DNA from 3 places in the Nesterenkonia xinjiangensis genome. Region 1 is predicted to be linked to each of the others. Evidence: riboswitches for the same ligand, from Rfam matches in the RefSeq annotation. Region 1 holds a riboswitch; each other region holds the start of a gene.
What was found. A riboswitch is a leader RNA that binds a small molecule or an ion and turns the genes downstream of it on or off. The one in region 1 is predicted to bind thiamine pyrophosphate.
Positions count from the first base shown of each region.

Region 1 (7,089 bases):
CGCCCAGGCCGGCCTCCCCGAGGAGTGGGCGCCGCAGGACTGGGCGGAGATCCTCGAGGCGGCCCGGACCATCAAGGCCGAGCTGCCCGACGTCGCGCCGATGGTCATCTACTCCGGAAAGCCCCAGGGGGAGAAGGCCTCCATGCAGGGATTCGAGATGCTGCTCTACGGCACCGCCTCCACCCTCTATGACGAGGACACCAGCCGGTGGGTGATCGGTTCCGCCGGGTTCCTGGAGTCGCTCCAGCTGCTGGAGACCGTCTTCGAGGAGGAGCTGACCCTCAGCCTCGCTCAGAACCTCGACCCCAACATCAGCGAGACCATCTATTCCCGGCTGCTGCCGGAGGCTCAGCTGGGAATGGTCATCGACGGCTCCTGGGTCTCCCAGAACTGGGTGGAAGGAGGCACCAGCCCCTGGCCGGAATGGACCGAGACCATGGGTCTGGCCCGGATGCCCACCCAGCACGGCCAGGACCCCGGCTTCGTCACCCTCAGCGGCGGGTGGTGCCTGACCCTGCCGGAGTACTCCTCGGACCCGGAGATCGCCTTCTCCTTCATCGAAGCGCTCTGCGAGAAGGACGTGATGGTCGACTTCACCATCGCCAACAACTACATCACCGTCCGAGAGGACGTCGCCGCCGACGAGCGATACCAGAGCTACTCGCCCACCGCAGAGTTCTTCACCTCGCTGCTCGAGGGCGCCCATTACCGGCCTGCGCTGCCGGCCTATCCCGAGGTGTCCAACGCCATCCAGGAGGCTATGGAGGCCGTGATGACCCGATCCCAGACCCCTGAACAGGCGGCTGCCGCCTACGACGCCGCCGTCACCGACATCGTCGGCCCTGAGAACGTGCAGGACGAGTCGTCATGAGCGCGCCGACCGCCACGCAGTCCCAGATCCATCGGCCCGACGCCAGCGGCGAAGGAGGGCCTCCACGGCAGAATCGCACCATCGGGGACCGCCTCACGTTCGGCCGGGCCGTCCCCATGGTTCCCGCGCTGTCGCTGCTCGTGCTGTTCATGGCAGGCCCCATCCTGTACTCGCTCTGGCTGGCCTTCACCGACTCCGCGATCCGCGGCGAGGGGGCGGCGGAGACCTCCTTCGTCGGGTTCGAGAACTTCACCGACGCCTTCACCGACTCTCAGTTCTGGAACTCGGTCGGGCTGACGCTCGTCTTCACCGTGGTGTCTGCGGTGATCGGCCAGAACCTTCTCGGGCTGTTCCTCGCACTGCTGATGGAGAAGGCCCACCGGGCCGTGACGTTCGTCATCACCGCCATCGTCATCGCGGCGTGGATCCTGCCCGAAGTCGTGGCCGGATACCTGCTCTACACCTTCTTCGCCGACGAGGGCAGCCTCAATGTGATCCTGGAGTCCATCGGGCTTCCGCAGCAGGACCTGCTCTTCAGCCTTCCGATCCTCGCAGTCGCCTTCGCGAACATCTGGCGGGGCACGGCGTTCTCCATGCTGGTCTACTCGGCGGCGCTGGGCAGCATCTCCGCGGAGATCCAGGAATCGGCGTCAGTGGACGGGGCCGGCCCTCTGCGCAGGTTCTGGTCTGTGACCCTGCCGCTGCTGCGCCCCGCCGTCGCCACCAACCTGATGCTCATCACCCTGCAGACACTGTCCGTCTTCGGGCTCATCTTCATCATGACCGGGGGAGGGCCCGCGCAGCAGAGCCAGACCCTGCCGCTCTATATGTATGAGCAGGCCTTCTCCTACGGGCAGCTCGGCTACGGAACCGCCGTGGCCCTGCTGCTCCTGCTGATCGGCGCGGTCGCCTCGATCGCCTATCTGCGGCTGCTTCCCGAGGAGGACAAACGATGACCACCACCTCAGCACGTCGGACCGCGCCGGCCAGGGGCGGCAAGGGCCGCAGGGCACGGACTACGGAGACGGCCTCGACACTCGTCATGGCGTTCATCGGGGCCATGTTCCTGATTCCTCTGCTCTGGGTGGGGCTCGCCGCCTTCGATACGGACGCGTCCCTCGCCGTCTCATGGCCGGAGCGATGGAGCCTCGGCAACTTCAGCGCCATCTGGAACGCCGAGACGACCTTCCGGCCGATCGCCAACTCGCTGATCCTGTGCGGCGGCGCCACTCTGGTGACCATGACCGCGGCGGTGCTGTGTGCGTACCCGATCTCGCGGTATCGGTTCCGTGGCAAGCGGTCCCTGCTGCTGACCATCATCTTCTCCACCGGCCTGCCCATCACGGCGATCATGATCCCCGTGTACTCGCTCTTCGTGCAGGTCAACCTCATCGACTCCATGTTCGGCGCGATCCTTTTCCTCGGCGCCTCCTCGCTGCCGTACGCCATATTCCTCACCAAGGGGTTCATGGATGCCGTGCCCATGGAGATCGAGGAGAGCGCCTGGACCGAGGGTGCCGGAGTCTATCGGACGCTGTGGGCCGTGGTGATGCCGCTGATGCGGTCAGGGCTCGGAGTGGCCACGATGTTCACCTTCGTCATGATGTGGGGGAACTTCTTCGTCCCCTTCATGCTGCTGCTCAGTCCGGACAACTTGCCGGCGGCCGTCACCCTCTATACGTTCTCCTCACAGTATGGCCAAGTCGCCTACGGCCAGTTGGCGGCGTTCTCGCTCTTCTACTCCCTGCCGGTGATCGTGCTCTACCTCTTCGTGGGCCGCAGCCTGGGGACCGGCTTCATCGCAGCGGGCGGAGTGAAGGGCTGACCCACTAGAATGGAACCTGCATTCCGTGGGAGCCCGGGCCGGCCGGGCTGAGAGGGCGAACCCGCCGACCACTCGGACTCGATGCGGATCATGCCGCCGTGAGGAGGAGCTGTGGGCGTCACTGTCGTGGGAGCGGGCGTCGTCGGGCTGCTGTCAGCCTGGCAGCTGAGGCGCGAAGGGCACGCGGTCACGATGATCGCCCCCGAGATCGCCCGGGACGCCAGCTACGCCGCCGCCGGGATGCTGGCCCCGATCAGCGAAGTCCAGTATGGGCAGGACAGGCTCTACCCGCTGATGACCGCCGCCCGGGCCGAGTACCCGGCCTTCCTGGCCACGCTGGACGCCGCCGTCGACGCCCCCACGGGGTGGCGGGAGAACGGCACCATCCTGCTGGCCGCGGACCGCTCCGACCGCGACGCCGTCGCCGACCTCGTCGCCGTCCAGCAGGCCCACGGCATGGCCGTGGAACCGCTGACCTCCGGCCAGCTGCGCCGCCGCGAGCCGGCACTCGCCCCCGGCATCTCCAAGGGCTGGGACGTGCCCAGCGACCACCAGGTGGACCCCCGGATGCTGGCCAGCTGTGCGCTCGCCGCCCTCGAGGGTCCGCTGGATCCTGCTCGATTCCCCGACGCCGGCCCGCCCGCCCGACGCGTGGAGGCGCGGGTCACCTCAATCGGCGGCCCCGACGCGGAGGGCTCCCACACGCTCACCCTCGACGACGGCACGCAGCGCACCGCGCAGAAGGTCCTCCTGGTGCCCGGGCTCGGCTGCGCCGACATCGCCGGCCTGCCCGCCCGCGCCCCGCTGGATCTGCGGCCCGTCCACGGAGACGTGCTGCGCCTGCGGGTGCGTCCCGGCCAGCTGCTCCCCGGGGAGGACCACGTCCTCGGCGCCACCGTCCGGGCCAAGGTCGCCGGCCGCAACGTCTACCTGGTGCCACGGGCCGACGGCGGGCTGGTCATCGGCGCCTCCTCGCGAGAGGATGGCATGCCCGGCACCCACGCGGGCTCCGTGCAGGAGCTGCTCGACGACGCCGTCGCCGTGCTGCCCGCCGTCAAGGAGATGGAGCTGGAGGAGATCACCACCCGGGCCCGCCCCGGCACCCCTGACGACATCCCCTACCTGGGCCGGCTGGAAGGGGCGCCCGACGTCGTCATCTCCACCGGATACTCTCGACACGGGATCCTGCTGGCACCGCTGGCCGCACGGTTGGCCGCCGCGTTGCTCAGCGACGACGGCGAGGCCGCACTGAGCGCGGCGGACCGGCAGATGCTCGCCTATATGAGCCCGACACGGTCGCTGACCGCACCAGAGATGACCCCCACAGGATTGTGAGACCCATGCTCACCGTGACCATCAACGAAGAAGACGTGAAGCTGCCCGAGGGGGCGACAGTCGTCGACGCCGTCGCGCAGACCACCGGGCGCGAGCTGAGCCCCGACGGCACCCCCGCCGACGGCGGCCGCCTGGGTGTGGCGGTGGCGATCAACGCCGCCGTCGTCCCGCGCAGCGCCTGGGCCGCCACCGTGCTGAGCCACGGCGAGGAGATTGAGATCGTCACCGCCGTGCAGGGCGGCTGAGCCGCCCCCTGACCCGAAGAGAGCACCATGACCACAGCCACCACTCCTCCCTCCCTGCAGGTGGGCGACTACACCTTGCAGAACCGCCTCATCATGGGCACCGGCGGGATCACCGACCTGGACGCCCTGGAGCAGGCGCTGCTCGCCTCCGGCACCACGCTGACCACTGTGGCCATGCGCCGCTACAGCCCGGAGACCAAGACCAGCGTGTTCGCCATGCTCGAGCGGCTCGGCATCGACGTGCTGCCCAACACCGCCGGCTGCTACACCGTCAAGGACACGGTGCTCACCGCCGAGCTCGCCCGCGAGGCGCTCGAGACGAACCTCATCAAGATCGAGGTCATCGCCGATGAGCACACTCTGCTCCCGGACGTCATCGAAACTCTCGAGGCCACCGAGCAGCTCGCCGACCGGGGCTTCATCCCCATGGTCTACACCACCGATGATCCGGCCGCGGCCGTGCGCCTCGAGCAGGCCGGAGCCGCCGCCGTCATGCCCCTGGGGGCGCCCATCGGTACCGGTCTGGGCATCCTGAACCCGCACAACATCGAGCTCATCGCCTCCCGGGCGAACGTGCCGGTGGTGCTCGACGCCGGCATCGGCGCCGCCTCCGAGGCCGCGCTGGCCATGGAGCTCGGCTGCGACGCCGTGCTGGTCGCCTCCGCAGTCACCCGCGCCCAGCGGCCCTCCGACATGGCCCACGCCATGCGCCTGGCCGTCTCCTCCGGCTGGCTCTGTGCCGGGGCGGGGCGGATCCCCCGCCGCCGTCATGCCCTGGCCTCCTCCGCGATGGAAGGAAGGATCGACCCCGTTGACTGAGCTGAAAGATCTCTCGCAGACCCAGCTGGAACGGTTCCAGCGGCACTTCTCGCTGACCGGCTTCGGACCCGATGCGCAGCTGCGGCTGCTCGACGCCCGAGTGCTGGTCATCGGCGCCGGCGGTCTCGGCGCCCCGATCCTCACCTACCTGGCCGCCGCCGGGGTGGGGACCATCGACGTCGTCGACCATGACGTCGTGGACCGCTCCAACCTGCACCGGCAGGTCCTGCACTCGGAGGCCGGCATCGGCCGGCCGAAGACGGAGTCCGCCGCAGCGGTGATGCGCGGGCTGCACCCGGAGATCACCGTGCACGAGCACCGGGAGCCGATCACCGGCGAGAACGCGCTGGCGCTGGTGGAGCCGGTGGACATCGTGGTGGACGGCTCGGACAACTTCGCGACCCGCTACGTGGTCTCCGACGCCTGCGAGATCGCCGGCAAGCCGCTGGTCTACGGCTCCATCCTGCGCTTCGCCGGGCAGGTGAGCCTGTTCTGGTCGCGGCTTCCCTCGGGGGAGCGCGGCCCCACCTATCGGGACCTCTACCCCGAGGCCCCCGACGCCGGGGAGGTGCCCACCTGCGCTGAGGCCGGGGTGCTCGGTGTGCTGCCCGGTGTGATCGGCACGCTGATGGCCACTGAGACCATCAAGTTCCTGGCCGGAGTGGGTGACACCCTGCTCGGCCGGGTGATGACCTATGACGCGCTCACCGCCTCCTTCCGGGAGGTGCGGCTGCTGCCGGACCCGGACCGGGAGCCGGTCACCAGCATCGGGGCTGACGTCGCCGGGCTGGGCGGCGGACCGTCCGCCGGCGGGGATGCCTGTGCGGTGGAGGAGGACCCGGCCCTGCACCCGGTGATGGGGGAGACTGACCCCTACACCGGGCATCCGTATGGCCCGGAGGACATCGGCATCCGCGAGCTGCAGGCCGCCGTCGAGTCCGGGCGGATCGCCGGCGTCGTGGACGTCCGTGAGCCCTGGGAGTACGCGGCCGGGCACGTCGAGGGTGCGGTCAACGTGCCGCTGGGCGAACTCTGGCACGGCTCCCCGGTGCCGGGGATCGACGAGGCCAGCGAACAGCGGCCCGTGGTGCTCTACTGCAAGATCGGGGTCCGCTCGCGGCAGGCGCTCGCGGTGCTGCGCCACCGGAATCCCGAGGCCGGACTGCGGAACCTGGTGGGCGGATACGAGCAGGTCAAGGCTGCGGGCCGCTAGCCGGTCCCTCATCCGCGAGGAATCCGCGCAGCAGCGAGGCGGTGCCCTCCAGGTGCTCCTGCATCAGCTCGCCCGCCCGCGTCGGCTCGCCCTGCAGGATAGCTGAGACGATCGCCTGATGCTGCTCCTGGGAGTGGGCGATGTTCGTGTCCAGGAACGGGATGCGGTCCAGCAGGGCGCTGGCCGCCGCCCGGGCCTCCACCACCGACGCCGTGAGCATCGCCGAGCCGGAGAGCTCCGCGATCAGACAGTGCAGCCGGGCGTCCAAGGGCCGGTACTGCGCCGGCTCCGCGTTATCCACGGCCTGCAGCGCCTGCACCAGCGCTGAGCGCTGCTCTGTGCTCAGCGTCGCCGCGGCCGCCAGCGAGGCCGCCGCCGGTTCGACCACACCGCGGAAGGTCAGCACGTCCTCGACGTCGGCGGCGTCGCCGGCGTGCAGCGTCGTGGCAGGCCCCGGCGGCTCCTCCGTCACGAAGGTTCCTCCGTACCGCCCGCGGCGCACCGAGAGATGGCCCGTGTGCTGCAGTGCGGCCAGGGCGTCGCGCAGAGTACTCCGGGAGACCCCGAGGGACTCGGCCAGCTCACGTTCCGGAGGCAGCTTGTCCCCCGGGGGAAAGCTGCCCAGCCGGATGCCGCGCAGCAGCCGGGCGATGGTCTCCTCCAGCACGTTCCCCCGCCGGGTCTGGCCCAGCACATGGCTCAGCGACGCGGCAGGCGCGGGGAGCGACGGCGACTCAGACATGGAATCAGCATGCCATAGAGGCTCCTCGCAATGGTATTT
Region 1 covers NZ_JACCFY010000001.1:1,646,978-1,654,066, forward strand. Annotated here, with positions in the region: gene HNR09_RS07505 (substrate-binding domain-containing protein) at 1-871, shown strand, start outside; gene HNR09_RS07510 (carbohydrate ABC transporter permease) at 868-1,827, shown strand; gene HNR09_RS07515 (carbohydrate ABC transporter permease) at 1,824-2,696, shown strand; TPP riboswitch at 2,712-2,818, shown strand; gene thiO (glycine oxidase ThiO) at 2,808-4,031, shown strand; gene thiS (sulfur carrier protein ThiS) at 4,037-4,276, shown strand; gene HNR09_RS07530 (thiazole synthase) at 4,304-5,095, shown strand; gene moeB (molybdopterin-synthase adenylyltransferase MoeB) at 5,088-6,308, shown strand; gene HNR09_RS07540 (FadR/GntR family transcriptional regulator) at 6,289-7,050, opposite strand.

Region 2 (7,089 bases), 430 kb from region 1:
CGTGCTGGACGGTGAACTGATCGGCCTTCTTCGAGACGAGCAGGATGACCTCCACATTCCGGTGCGCAGCATTGGTGACCGCGTAGAGCAGCGAGTCGTCGGGCACCAGATAGGGGGTGCAGATGACCAGTCGATCGGTGGCCTGATAGATGAGGTCGTTGAACAGGCGAAGATTGTTCTCATCGGTGAAACCGGGGCCCGAGGGGACCACCTGGGCCAACGCCCCGCCTGCGGCCGCCTCGTCGGCCTCAGTGTCCACCAGCAGCTCCTCACCCAGGTTCTCCCCGGTCTCGGCGTACCAGTCCGAGGCGAAGACGATGTCCAGGCCTGTGACGGCAGGTCCGGCGAGGACCACATTCAGCTCCACCCAGCGGCGCCCCATCCGGAAGGCCGAGGGGCGCTGATAGTGCGGCTCGATGAGGTTGGTGGACCCCGTCAACGCCTTCTCCCCGTCCACCACGACGATCTTGCGGTGGTTGCGCAGGTCCAGCCGGGAGAACCGGCGGCGCAGCGGCCGGACAGGCAGCACCCGGTGCCATTCGATGCTGGAACGCTTAAGCCTGCGTTTGAGGCGGTGGTATCCCTTGACTCGCATCGTGCCCAGATGGTCATAGAGGAACCGCACCTGGACCCCGCGCTCGGCGGCGCGCTCCATGGCGTCCAACACCGGGCCGGCATACTCGGAGTCGTCACCGACGATGTAGAAGAGCACATGGACGTAGTCCTCGGCCCCGTCGATGGCTTCGACCATCCACTCGAAGGACTTCTTGTAGTCCGAGATCAGCTCGATGCGGTTGCCCTCCTGGATGGGGAAGGCACCGAGCTTGCGGTTCAGCGCGGCAGTGGCGCCCAACTGCTCGTCCTTGTCCCGCAGCTGGTCAGACAGGTCCATGTGGCTGGTCGCCTCCAGCAGGGACTCGTTGATGCTGCGCTGACGCTCCTGACGCCGTGCGGAGAGCTTGTTGCGGCCGATCAGCAGGAACAGCGGCAGGGCGACGATCGGGATGAAGAAGATCGCCAGCAGCCAGGCCATGGCGGTGTTGGGCCGGCGGTTGTCAGGGATGATGCCGAGCACGGCGAGTCGCACACCGACCTCGAGCACGAGGATGATCAGCAGGATCCACTCAGGGAGTCCCTCGATCCCCAGCCCGCTCAGTGGCCACAGCATCGTCAGCTCCGTCCGTCTCTCATCGTCGCTCCGCCCTGATCAGCGCCGCATACGGCTCACCATCCTACGGTGTCAGGTGTTCTCTCCGGCCCTCTGAGCGGCCTATGCTGAGGGACATGGCTGAGCACTTCCACGAGGACTCCGTCGCCGCCGTCGCCGTGCGGATCGACGTCGAGCACCCTGACGGACTGATCTTTGACCCGCACCAGCCGCAGCTGCGGGTCACGGATCTCGGTGCCGTGCGCGGCGACGGGGTCTTCGAGACCATGTACGCGGTGGAGGGCCGGGTCCGCAAGATCGAGGCCCACCTGGAGCGGTTGGCCCGCTCTGCGGACATCCTGGACATCAGCATCCCTCCGGCGCAGAGCTGGCGGGCGGCCGTCGAACTGGGCTTCGAGGAGTACCGCACCCGCGGCGCCCTGCCGGATGAGCTGACCATCAAGCTCGTCGCCACCCGCGGGGTGGAGGGCGAGCCGGCCTCCGACGATCCTGCCTTTGCCGGGACGTACTGGGCGCTGCTGAGCCCGGTGACCGAGGCGATGCGCGCCACCCGGGGCCAGCCGGTGGGCGTGACCCTCCTGGACCGCGGCTATGACTCCACCGCCGCCGAACGCGCACCCTGGCTGCTGCTGGGGGCGAAGTCGCTGAGCTACGCGGTCAACATGGCCTCGCTGCGCTGGGCGAGGCAGCATGGCTTCGACGACGTCATCTACACCACCTCCGACGGGCAGGTCCTGGAAGGACCCACCTCCACGGTGCTGATCGTCACCCGCGGGGCGAACGGCGCCCGCCGACTCACCACCCCGGTGCTGGAGACCGGCATCCTGCCCGGCACCACCCAGGGCGCGATCTTCACCGCCGCCGAGAAGGCCGGGTGGGAGCTGGGCTACGGGCCGCTGACTCCGCAGGACCTGCTCGACGCCGACCATCTCTTCCTGGCCTCCTCCGTGCGCCTGGTCTCCCCGGTGGCCCGCCTCGACGACGCCGAACTGGCCGTGGACGACGAGCTCACCGCTGAGCTGATCGATCTGCTCGCCGAGGACCTCCCTGTCAACCACCCGCTGGACTGAGCGCGGACTCCTGCACCTCGGAGCCGCGCCGCTCCGGGATCTGCAGGCCGAGGTGGTCGCGCAGCGTGGTGCCGGTGTATTCGCTCCGGAACCGGCCACGGCGCTGCAGCTCCGGGACCACGTGCTCCACGAAGTCCTCGATCCCTCCCGGCAGGGTGGGCGGCATGAGGTTGAAGCCGTCGGCGGCGCCGGAGTCGACCCAGCGTTCGATCTCGTCTGCGACGGACTCCGGGGTGCCGACCATGGTGCAGTGCCCTCCCCCGGCGGCGAGCCGTCCCAGCAGCTGCCGGACCGTGGGCTGTTCGGTGGCGATGATCCGCAGGATCGTCGCGTAGCGGCCCTTGGGCCCGGTGAACTCCTCCAACGGGGGCAGATCCGGGACCGGCGCGTCCAGCTCCCAGCCCGAGGCGTCCTGACCGATGAACACGCTCAGCTGGCGCAACGAGGCTTCGGTGGGCAGCAGCTCGTCCAGAGCGGCCTGCTTGGCCCGCGCCTCAGCTATGGTCGAGCCCACGTAGGTGACCAGCCCGGGCATGATCGCGGTGCCGCGGGGCTCACGGCCGACGGTGGCGAGCCGACGTCGTACGTCGGTGCTGTAGTCCAGTGCGGCCTCGGCGTCGTAGGCGACGGCGTAGATCGCCTCCGCGTGACGTGCGGCGAGGTCCCTGCCCTGCTCCGAGGCCCCGGCCTGGAAGAGCACCGGCCGGCCCTGCGGCGGGCGGGGCACGTTGAGCGGCCCCGCGACCTGGAAGTGCTCGCCTTGGTGGTCGATGGGCGCGATCATGCCACCGTCGGCGTAGCGGCCGTCCCGCTCGTGCAGCAGGGACTCCTGCGGCCAGGAGTCCCAGAGCCGGATGACGGCGTCGATGAACTCCTCGGCCCTGGCGTAGCGTTCTGCATGGGCAGGCATGGACGGATAGGAGTGGTTCTGCGCCTCGGCGTCGAACATGGAGGTCACCACGTTCCAGCCGATGCGCCCGCCGGTAATATGGTCCAGGCCGGCGAGCAGCCGGGCCGCGTGGAACGGGGTCCAGAACGTGGAGGAGACCGTGCTGACCAGCCCAATCCGTTCGGTGTGCTGACTCATGGCGGAGAGCAGCGTCAGCGGCTCCAGGAACCAGGTGGGGCCGTCCTCGACAGCGCCGATGCCCAGCGAGTGGCCGTCGGCGAAGAACACCGCATCCAGCTTCCCCCGCTCGGCGGTGCGGGCCAGGTCGATGTAATAGTCGACGTCGCCGAGGCGCTCGACAGCGGAGTCCGGGGCGCGCCAGGCGGCCTTGTGGTGCCCGACGCCGAAGAGGAACAGGTTGAGCTTGACCTCCGGTGCGACCGCTCCCATGCTCAGCCCTTCACCAGCCCGCCATCGACGATGAGGTTCTGTCCGGTGACCCCGCGGGACCACGGGCAGGCGAAGAACAGCGCGGCGTCAGCCAGCTGCTCCGGAGTGGTGACCGTGCGCAGCGGAGTGCCGGCGGCGATGGCGTCGAAGACCGCCTCCGGAGTGGCGGCGGAGGCGTCGGTGGTGCGCAGCAGCCCACCGGAGACCATGTTGACGGTGATGCCCTCGGGGCCGAGGTCGTCGGCGAAGGTGCGGGTCAGCGAGAGCAGGGCCGCTTTGGCGGCGGTGTAGTCGTGGTAGGGCACCACCGGGTGCTGGAAGAGGTTGGTGCCGATGGTGATGACTCGGCCCTGGCCGGCTTCGCGCATCCCGGGCAGTGCCGCTTGGATGAGGTTCAGCGGACCGGTCACGGAGCCGGCGAACTGGGCCTCGAACTCCTCGGCGGTGATCGCATCGGCCTTGGAGCGGGCGTCGCCGGTGAAAGCGAAGTCCACCAGGGCGTTGTTCACCACCGTGGTCACCGGACGCTCGAAATGCTCCCTCGCGGTGCTGATCAGGCTGCGGACCTGCTCCGCGTCGCGGACGTCGGCCTGCACCGCGAGCGCCCGCTCCGGGTGGGCGGCGGCGATCTCCTCGGCGGCGGCCTGCGAGGAGTGGTAGTTGACCACCACCCGGGCGCCTTCGCTGAGGAAGGCGCGGGTGATCGCCGCGCCCAGGCCGCGGGCGCCGCCGGTGACGACGACGACCTGTTCGCTCAGCGGCAGCGCGCCGTCGTCGTGCTGGGAGGTGACTTCTGTGGTGATGGTGGCGGTGCTCATGCGTGCCTCTCGTCTCGAGGCGAAGGCAGCCCGCAGGCGATGTGCGACGTGAGCCTGCGGCCATCTGCGGACCGATGCTCACCGCCGCGATGCGGCCAAACGCCGCACCAGCCGGACGATCCCTTCGCCAGTGCTAACTGGATCAGGTTCGACGGGTGTCATCTCAGCCGCAGTGCGCGGCACCCCGTGTCACAGCCTTCATCTCATCACATGGCGGGCGTCACAGCCAGTCGATGACAGGACGGGCCGTCAGCCGGCGTCCCGCAGACTCCTGAGCCCTCTGGGCTCCGTGAACGTTAGCCCTGCGGGATCTCCCGGGCGTTGGCCAGCACCGGGAGCCTCTGCCGGGCAGCGGTGACGACGTCGGCGTCGAGGTCGGCCACCAGCAGCTCCGGGGCCTCGCCAGCCTCGGCGAGCATCTCTCCCGTGGGCGAGACGATCATCGAGTGACCCACCCCGGTGGGCGCCCCTTCCACCGCCTCGACGCCGGCGGCCGAGGGCAGGCCCTGGCCGCAGGCGATCACGTACTGCGTGGAGTCCAGCGCCCGGGCACGAGCCAGCAGCCGCCACTGGTCCACCTTGCCCGGCCCGGCACCCCACGACGCCGGCAGGATGGTGGCGAGCGCGCCGGCCCGGGCGTGGGCGGTGAACAGGTTCGGGAAGCGGATGTCATAGCAGGTCGCCAGCCCCAGCGTCTGCCCGTCCAGAGCGAACCGGGCCGGGGCCTCGCCGGGAGCCACGGTCTTGGACTCCTGGAAGCCGAAGGCGTCGTAGAGGTGGATCTTGTCGTAGGCGGCCAGCACGCCGTTTCCGGTGCCGTCCACTGCGCCGTCCACCACGAGCAGGGTGTTCGTCACCCGCTCGCGGCCCTGCTCCCCCGGCTGTGCGGGGGTGAACATGCCCGCGACGATCGCGACCCCGTGGCGCTCCGCGATCCGACGCAGTTCGGTGCCCCAGGCTCCGTCGACAGGCTCGGCGATGGGCGTCAGCGAGTGTCCGAAAGCGCGCTGCACGGCCTCGGGGAACACCACCAGACGGGCGCCGGCCTCAGCGGCCTGCGCCGTCCACTTCTCCACGAGCGCCAGGTTCTGCTGCGGGTCCTCACCGGTGACGATCTGTGCTGCTGCGATACGCATGGGCCCAGCCTACGTCGCAGCGCCGCGTCCCGGGAGCGCGGGCCGAATCCCTCCCCTGGTTCCGCAGACGCCTCAAGCTCAGAGGAATTCGTCAGCGATGCGCTGCAGCTCCACCACATGGTCCTGCCACTCGGCATCCTCGGCCGGGGGCATGTTGTCATTGCCGTCCTGCATGCCCACGGCGCCGTCGAGCTGCTCACGCAGGATGTCGGCATGACCCGCGTGCCGTGCGGTCTCAGCGATCAGGTGGACCAGCAGCCGCCCCAGAGTGGTGCGCCCGTTCTCTCCCCACCAGGGCACCTGGGCGGGCGCACCCAGGCCCAGCTCGGCGACGGCGTCGTCGGTGGTCCGCCAGGAGGTGCGGTAGAAGTCCCGCACCCACTCGCGGCTCTCCTCCTGAGTCGCGTAGAGGTCCGCGTTGAGGGCGGCGCCGGCCTCCAGCCACGGCATCGGCACCGGACTGGGACGGCCCAGCGGTGCGGTGAAGTAGCCCATCTCCATGCTGGCCACATGTTTGACCAGGCCCAGCAGGTTCGTCCCGGTCGCCGTCAGCGGCCGGCGGACGTCATGCTCCGGGACGCCGTCGAGCTTCCACAGCAGGGCCTCACGGAGCCCCTGCAGGTAGCGCAGCAGCATCTCTGGCTCAGCATCATCATCGCTCATGGGGGAACTGTAAGAGCTGCCTCATTCCCACGGCACCGTTCCCCGGCCGCACCCTGACACCACCCGCACATGGCGGGCTCTCTCTGCTCTGCGTCTTGTCCCCGCCCTGTTCGTTCGTCCCCGTGGAATTGCACGGGGACGAACGAACAAGACGGGGACACATGACGCGTCGCGGGGGCCGGAGAGCCTCAGTCCTCCTCGTCCGCGTCTTCCTCGTCAGCATCCTCGTCCGCGTCCTCGGGATCCGTGTCCTCGAGCTCCTCGACGTCGACGCCGGTGTCGGTGCCGTCGTGGCCGGCGTCGTCCTCCCAGCCGACCTGAGTCCAATCCGTGGTCTCGAAGAGGCTCGGACCGTAGTTCGCGAGCCCCTCCCGGAAGGCGGTGATCACCGGACCGTTGGCGTAGGCGAGGTAGTGGAAGTACTCGCTGAGCGCCTCCTGCTCCAGGGCCTGCGCTTCGGCAAAGCGCTCATCGTCGTCCTCGATGCCGAACAGCTCGCTGATCCGGTCGTCGAGCTCCTCGTTCCCCAGCCCGGTCAGGTTTCCGTCACCAGTGGAGTAGAACTGGTTGGGGGCACTGGTCGGGTCCGCCCCGGCCTTGCCGTAGCACATGTTGACCAGGCCGAAGTCACGTCCGCCGACGACCTCGCCGAACTGCCCCGACCCCTGGTTGTTGACGTCCAGGTTCATCCCGGCACCGGCCGCCATGCTCTGCGCGGCCTGGACCATGGCCTGGTTGATCGGGTCATCCCCGAAGGTGTTGAAGACGACGCGGAGCTCCTCACCGTCGCGGCTGCGGAACTCGTCGTCGTCGCTCTCGAAGGTCCAGCCGGCCTCCTCGAGCACCTCCTCGGCACCCTCCGGGTCGTCGTCCTCGACCGGGTAGGCGTCCTCAT
Region 2 covers NZ_JACCFY010000001.1:2,081,615-2,088,703, reverse strand. Annotated here, with positions in the region: gene cls (cardiolipin synthase) at 1-1,168, opposite strand, end outside; gene HNR09_RS09480 (aminodeoxychorismate lyase) at 1,285-2,238, shown strand; gene HNR09_RS09475 (LLM class flavin-dependent oxidoreductase) at 2,219-3,577, opposite strand; gene HNR09_RS09470 (3-oxoacyl-ACP reductase) at 3,580-4,395, opposite strand; TPP riboswitch at 4,497-4,592, opposite strand; gene HNR09_RS09465 (carbon-nitrogen hydrolase family protein) at 4,692-5,531, opposite strand; gene HNR09_RS09460 (DinB family protein) at 5,610-6,194, opposite strand; gene HNR09_RS09455 (ABC transporter family substrate-binding protein) at 6,383-7,089, opposite strand, start outside.
Region 2: another riboswitch for thiamine pyrophosphate. It lies ahead of HNR09_RS09470 (3-oxoacyl-ACP reductase); the one in region 1 lies ahead of thiO (glycine oxidase ThiO).

Region 3 (7,089 bases), 1.6 Mb from region 1:
GATGAACTTCTCGTGGTCCAGGCCGGCGAAGCGCTGGCGCAGGCGGGTGCGGGAGAGATGGCGGTGGAACGGCACCGGACGCTTCTCCCCCGGCCGCATGGACATCGCATCATAGAGCGAGACGCCGGAGCCGATGAAGGCGCGGTCGACCACACGCTTCTCGAAGGGAAAGACGAACGGCAGGGCACGGACCAGGTGCGGCGCGGTGTGCTTCAGCAGCAGGTCGCGCTCGCGCAGGGCCTCGGCGACGAGCTTGAAGTCCAGCATCTGCAGATAGCGCAGACCACCGTGGACGAGCTTCGAGGAACGGGAGGATGTACCCTGGGCCAGATCCTGCGACTCCACCAGACCCACACGCAGGCCTCGGGTGGCGGCGTCGAAGGCCGCGGCTGCGCCGACGACACCTCCGCCGACGATCAGGATGTCCAGAGGGTCCTCGGGACTGGTCCCGGCCATGGCGTCCAGCGCCTCACGGCGGGTCTCTGCGCTGAGCGGCTCTGCTCTCACCGGCGATCTCCTTGTCACATGGACGGCGATGTGGGACCCATCTCACCGGGTGTGGTGCATCTTCTCAAGGAATCTGCACATACGTGCAGAAATAGGGGATACTGCGCCCTATGAAGACCACGTATCGGGAGAAGGCCGAGTACCACGCTGCACGGATGTACTACGGGGAACATCGCACGATGCAGGCGGTGGCCGCAGAGCTCGGCGTCTCCCGATCGACAGTCTCCCGGCTCCTCCAGCAGGCGCGGCGCGAGGGCATCGTGCGGATTTCCCTGCACCCTCCCGTGGACCGTCCCAGCGCCCTGGAGCACCGGATCGGGGAGCTCTACGGGGTGCGCGCCCATGTGGCCGTCTCCGAACGCGGCGACGCCCCCTCGCGCCGCAGCGACAGCGTGGCGGTGCTCGCCGCCGGCCTGGTCGACCGGCTGGTACGTCCCGACTCCGTGGTCGGCGTCGCCTGGGGCCAGACCATGACCTCAGTGGTGGCCCGGCTGAACAGACGGGAGGTTCCGGACCTGCACGTCGTCCAGCTCAACGGAGCCGTCAACTCCGAGCCGGAGGGCATCGGCGCGCCCCTGGGCACCGGGATCGGCGTGGTCGAGCGATTCGCCGCCGCCTACGGCGCGCGCGCCCATGTCTTCGCCGTGCCCGCGTTCTTCGACTATGAGGAGACCAAGCAGGCGCTGTGGCGCGAACGCTCGACGCGGCGGATCCTGGACATGCACCGTCGCGCCGCGCTGGCGGTCTTCGGCGTCGGCACCTTCGCCGAAGGGCTGCCCTCCCAGGTGTACTCCGGCGGGTACCTCAGCCGCGACGACCTCAACGCGCTCTCCTCAGAGCAGGTGGTCGGCGATGTCTGCACCGTCTTCCTCCGCGCGGACGGCAGCTGGGAGGACATCGCGCTCAACCGCCGCGGCTCCGGTCCGGTGCCCTCGGAGCTGGTCCGCGTCCCGCGCCGGATCTGTGTGGTCAACGGGCCGCACAAGGTTCCGGCGCTGCGGGGAGCCCTCGCCGCCGGGCTCGTCACCGATCTGGTGCTCGACCAGATCTCCGCCGACCGGCTGGCCTACGGGCACCCGCGCGATCAGGCTGCTGGAGGGGCCTGATCAGTGCCCGCACGCCGCAGTTCCCCGCGGCAGTCCATCGAGGTGCAGAAGGTATCGATTCGGCCACAACCGTCGAGGGACTTCACAGGTTCTGCTCCTAGGGTCGAGAATCGAAGGGGTCGAGGTGCACCGACTCGACCTCCCCGGCGAGCAGCTCTGCCCCGGGATGGAATACGAAGGAGTGACCATGTCCGCTGGCCAGTCCACTGAGGCCGACAGCCGTCTCCTGTCGACTGATGGGCGAAGCCCTTCCCCCCGGCAGCAGCCCCGGCCCACCGGCGCCGCCCTCGCCCGGAGCGAGGAGCATGAGGACGACACCTATCAGCAGCTGCTGAAGCAGCTCCACACCAACGCCGGCAAGAACGGCACCACCGGGGTGGTGCCGCGGATGATCGACATCCGCCGACAGCTCACCGAGTTCCAGCTGCACTACAAGTTCGGCATGGACGAGGTCCTCACCAAGATCAACGTGCTGCGTGAGGAGTTCGAGCACACCCGCGACTACTCCCCCATCGAGCACGTGAACTTCCGGCTGAAGTCCCTGGATCGGATCCTGGACAAGGTGCAGCGCTACGGCTGCGAGCCGACGTTGGAGGGCATCCGTGGATCGATCCGAGACATCGCGGGCATCCGCATCACCACCTCTTTCGTCTCCGACGCCTACTGGGTGGCGGAGATGCTGTGCAGCCAGCCGGACCTGCGGGTCGTGGAGGTCAAGGACTACATCCGTAGTCCCAAGCCCAATGGCTACCAGAGTCTGCACGTGATCGTGCAGGTTCCGGTGTTCCTCTCGAATCGCACCGAGTTCGTCTACGTCGAGGTGCAGATCCGCACCGTCGCCATGGACTTCTGGGCCTCCCTGGAGCACAAGATCTACTACACCTACTCCGGCGAGGTCCCGGACGACATTCACGAGGAGCTGCGTGACGCCGCGGAGAAGGCTGCCGCGTTGGATCGCCAGATGGCTGAGATCAGGGACCGCGTGACTCAGCTCAAGGAGCAGGCCCCCACCTCTGGCCAGGGCGCCACCGGCCCCACCCCAGCCGCTGCCGACCGGCCCCGCACCGGGCCGTGGTTCCCGGATGAGGAGCTCTCGGAGGACGAGTTCTCCGGCGAGCAGGCCACCACAGCCGCCTGGAAGTGGGAGGACATCGCCCAGCAGGCCTCCTCTCAGCAGAACTGAGCTCAGAAGCGGCGTTCCCACAGCTGCGCGAAGTGCTGGATGGGTCCGTGGCCGCGGCCGACGTCGAGCCGCTCGGTGTCTCGCAGGGCCGCCGTCATCCATTCCTTGACCACAGGCACCGCCGTCTCCCAGTCCAGTCCACGTGCCCGCAGTGCGGCCAACGCCGAGGACACCGAGCAGCCGGTGCCGTGGGTGTTGGTGGTGCGGATGCGCTCCGAGACGTGCCGCCCCTCGGGCCTGCGCGTGCCGTCGTCCTCGGCCGGGTGGACCAGGATGTCCTCGACCTCGTCGTCGTCGAAATGTCCGCCTTTGGCGAGCACGACGACGTCATGGGCGTCCGCCACGGTGCGGGCCTGGCGGATCAGCGACTCGCCGTCCTCGGAGGGTGGTCCTCCGGCCAGGAGCGCCAGCTCCGGGATGTTCGGGGTGATGAGGTCCGCCCGGTGCAGAAATCCGATGAGCGCCTGCTCCGCGTCCGGTTGGAGCAACCGGTCCCCCGAGGTTGCGACCATCACCGGATCCACCACCAGCCAAGGCCGGCCCGGCAGAGCGTCCCACCAAGTGGAGACGGTCTCGATGACGTCCACCGTTCCGAGCATGCCCACCTTGACCGCGTCCAGAGAGACGTCATCGCTGACCGCCTCCAGCTGCGCCTGCAGGAAGGAGACCGGGGGCAGATGGATCTCCCGGACACCCTGGGTGTTCTGCGCGACCAGCGCAGTCACCACCGCCATCCCGTAGCCGCCGTGGGCGGCGAAGCTCTTCAGGTCCGCGTGGATCCCGGCTCCCCCGGTGGGGTCGGTCCCGGCGATGGAGAGGATGTTGGGAATCTCCCGTGGGGAGCCCGGAGCTGGGCGAGCAGAGGAGGGTGACGTCATCGGGGCATCCCTTCGCGAGCATGATCAGGATCAGGTTCAACGGGTGTGCTCTCAGCCTGAGCCGCTGTGCAGAGTCGCTCCGCAGGCTCAGGCACCCCGTGCCGCTGATCGAGTCTAGTCGACGAGGGCGTGCGGGACCTCACACGGTCTGCCCGACGACGGCACGTCCCGGACGGTGCTCAGAGCACGATCCAGCCCAGGAAGCCTGCACCGATGACGACCGCCCAGGCCGGCACCTTCCAGCTGTTCAACGCGACGAAGCAGGCCACGGCCACGGCCAGGGCGACCAGGCCGACGTCGAGCACTCCGGCGGTGAACACCGGGTCATAGAGCGCGGCCGCGAGGATTCCGACCACCCCGGCGTTGACACCCGTCAATGCCCGCCGTGCCAGCGGCGCACCCCGCAGCGCCTCCCAGAACGGCAGGGCTCCGATGACCAGCAGCGCCGCAGGCAGGAAGATCGCCCCCACGGCGATCAGTGCCCCGGCGGCACCGCCGGGTCCCTCGATCGTCGAGGCGCCCAGGTAGCCGGCGAAGGTGAAGAGCGGGCCGGGTACCGCCTGGGCGGCGCCGTAGCCGGCCAGGAAGACCTCCGAGTCGACCAGCCCGGGCCCGACCATCTCCGCCTCCAGCAGCGGGAGGACCACGTGCCCGCCGCCGAAGACCAGAGAGCCTGCGCGATAGAAGAGGTCCACCAGCTGGGCCGCCCCGTGCCAAGCGGCCGACCCGGCGGAGGCGACCAGCAGCGGCAGCCCCACCAGCAGGGCACCGAAGAGGATCAGCGCACCGGCGGAGACCTTCTTGGAGACCTTGACGGTGAAGGCGTCCTCGTCCCGGGGCTGAGGAGTCTCGGGACGCAGCCACAGCAGGCCGACCAGTCCGGCGACGGCGATCGCCCCCACCTGCACGAAAGGCTGCGGGACGAGCACCACAGTGATCATGGCCCCGGCGGCGATGCTCGCCCGGGGCGCATCCGGGGTGAGCGTCTTCGCCATGCCGAGCACCGCATGGGCGACGACGCCGACGGCGGCGGCCTTGAGCCCGTGGATCCAGCCCGCATCAGAGAAGTCCCCGAGCGTGGCGACACCATAGGCGAAGGCCACCAGGAGCAGCACCGAGGGCAGGGTGAAGGCGAACCATGCCGCGCACATCCCTCCCCAGCCGGCTCGCTGCAGACCCAGGGCCATCCCAACCTGGCTGGAGGCCGGCCCCGGCAGGAACTGGCACAGAGCGACGAGATCCGCATAGGCCTTCTCGCTCAGCCACCGGCGCCGCTCCACGAAGGCCTCACGGAAATAGGCCAGGTGGGCGACCGGACCGCCGAACGAGGTCAGTCCGAGACGGAGGAAGATGAGGAAGACCTCGGCGACGCTGCCGTCATGGCCTCGAGCGGGGACTGAGGGGTGGTGTACGTGGCTCACAGGACTCCAGACTGTCGAAGTCAGGTTAACGGATGGCGAACGTCACCGCCTCGTCCCGTTCTGCGGCCTGCGAGCGACGGGTGGACCCGCAGGCCGGCCACGGGGAGGTCAGTAGACTCTGGAGGCATGACCGAGCTGTCCCAGGCCACTGCCCTGCAGACCACCCGCATCATGGATCACCACCTCCATGGGGCGGTGGAGCTCGTCCCCGGGAGGCACGGGCTCCTGCCCCAGCGTCTGCCTGCCCACGCGCGCGCCCAGCTCCATGATCCGGGCACGGCAGCCGTGGCGGCGGCGCCGGCCGGTGTGCGGCTCCGACTGCGGACCAGCGCCCGACGTCTGTCGATGCAGGTGCTGCCGACCGACCTGGGAGCCCGTCAGGACCCTGTGCGCCCCGCGCCGGTGCATGATGTGCTGGTCGACGGCGTCCTGACCTCACGAGCGGTGGCGCACCCCTGCGACATGCCGGACGCACCATGGACGGTGGAGCTCTCCGATGCGGCGCCGACAGGGCTGCTGCCTACCGGAGAGAAGCTCGTGGAGATCTGGCTGCCGTATGAGGAGCCCGCCGAGCTGGTGTCCCTGCAGAGCGACGAGCCTGTGTTCCCGGTGCCGCCGGCCGGACCGCGCTGGGTGCACCACGGCAGCTCCATCAGCCACGGCTCCGATGCGGAAGGCCCCTCCCGGACATGGCCCGCCGTGGCGGCGCGGCTCTCTGGCCACGACGTGGTGAACCTGGGCTTCGGCGGCAATGCGATGCTCGACCAGTTCACCGCCCGCACCATCCGTGACCTGCCGGCCGAGGTGATCACCCTCAAGCTGGGGATCAACGTGGTCAACGGGGACGTCTTCCGGCTGCGCAGCTTCTCTCCGGCGGTCCACGGCTTCCTGGACACGATCCGCGACGGCCATCCGCACACGCCGGTGCACGTGATCACGCCCCTGTGGTGCGGCATCCAGGAGCTCACCCCCGGGCCGGTCGTCGCGACGGACCATACGGATGACGACGGCGGCGTGCGTCGGGTCTTCCACGCCACCGGGGATCCGGCACACGTCTCTGAGGGGCGGCTCGACCTGACGGTGGTGCGGACCGAGCTGACGCGCATCGTGACAGAGCGAGCCTCGACCGACCCGGACCTTCACCTGGTGGACGGCCTGGAGCTCTATGGTCCTGACGACGCACAGACCCGTCCTCTGCCGGATGGCCTGCACCCCGACACTGCGACGCACCGCTTCATCGGGGAACGTTTCGCCCGCGCAGTGCTGGCGAGCCCTTCGGGACGATGAACGACGGCGGGCCGTCCCGACACTGCGTCAGCGTCGCGGACGGCCCGCCGAGACGCTGGTGCGGATGTCCCGTCTTAGCACCTAGCTGGCCCTCACCTCTGGCGGGGCCTTCAGAGCACCTCTGCGTTGTGGGTATCGCTCAGCCGCCGATCATCCCGGCGACCTGGACCTCCACACTGCTTGCCTCGCCGGGAACACCGTTCTCGTCGAATCCGATCACACTGAGCGTGTAGAAACCGGGCTCAAGTCCTATGGTGTCGTACGCGATCGCCCGGTTGCCCTCGTGCGTGAGGCCGCCGTCGACGGTCTCTTCTTCGCTTGCCAGTGACCACCGGTACGTCTCAGCGCCATCCACCGGTTCCCAGGTCACGATCACCAGGTGGTTGAGACGGTTGATCTCGAGAACCGGGGCGTTCGGCGGCTCTTCGGTCTCCGTGAGCACTGGCTCGGGGCTCGGGGCGGGGGCCTCTGGCTCAGCGGGGTGGTGGCCGTCACCGGCAGCGGAGGCGGCTCCTGCTGTGCCGATGGTCAGTGCTGCGGCTGCTGCGGTGGCATAGAAAGTCCGTGTCATCATTGTCTCTCGGCACCCCTTCTGCGGTGTTCTCATTCTTCCGTGTGCTCAGTGAGCGCCGCCGCATCGCCGCACATCGAATGCCTGCGGTCCACGATTCCCGACGGACTCTGCACCCCACACTAGGGAAGATCAC
Region 3 covers NZ_JACCFY010000001.1:3,279,669-3,286,757, reverse strand. Annotated here, with positions in the region: gene HNR09_RS14715 (glycerol-3-phosphate dehydrogenase/oxidase) at 1-456, opposite strand, end outside; gene HNR09_RS14710 (sugar-binding transcriptional regulator) at 618-1,613, shown strand; gene HNR09_RS14705 (GTP pyrophosphokinase) at 1,801-2,796, shown strand; gene thiD (bifunctional hydroxymethylpyrimidine kinase/phosphomethylpyrimidine kinase) at 2,799-3,674, opposite strand; TPP riboswitch at 3,665-3,783, opposite strand; gene chrA (chromate efflux transporter) at 3,854-5,095, opposite strand; gene HNR09_RS14690 (SGNH/GDSL hydrolase family protein) at 5,222-6,382, shown strand; gene HNR09_RS14685 (hypothetical protein) at 6,522-6,956, opposite strand.
Region 3: another riboswitch for thiamine pyrophosphate. It lies ahead of thiD (bifunctional hydroxymethylpyrimidine kinase/phosphomethylpyrimidine kinase); the one in region 1 lies ahead of thiO (glycine oxidase ThiO).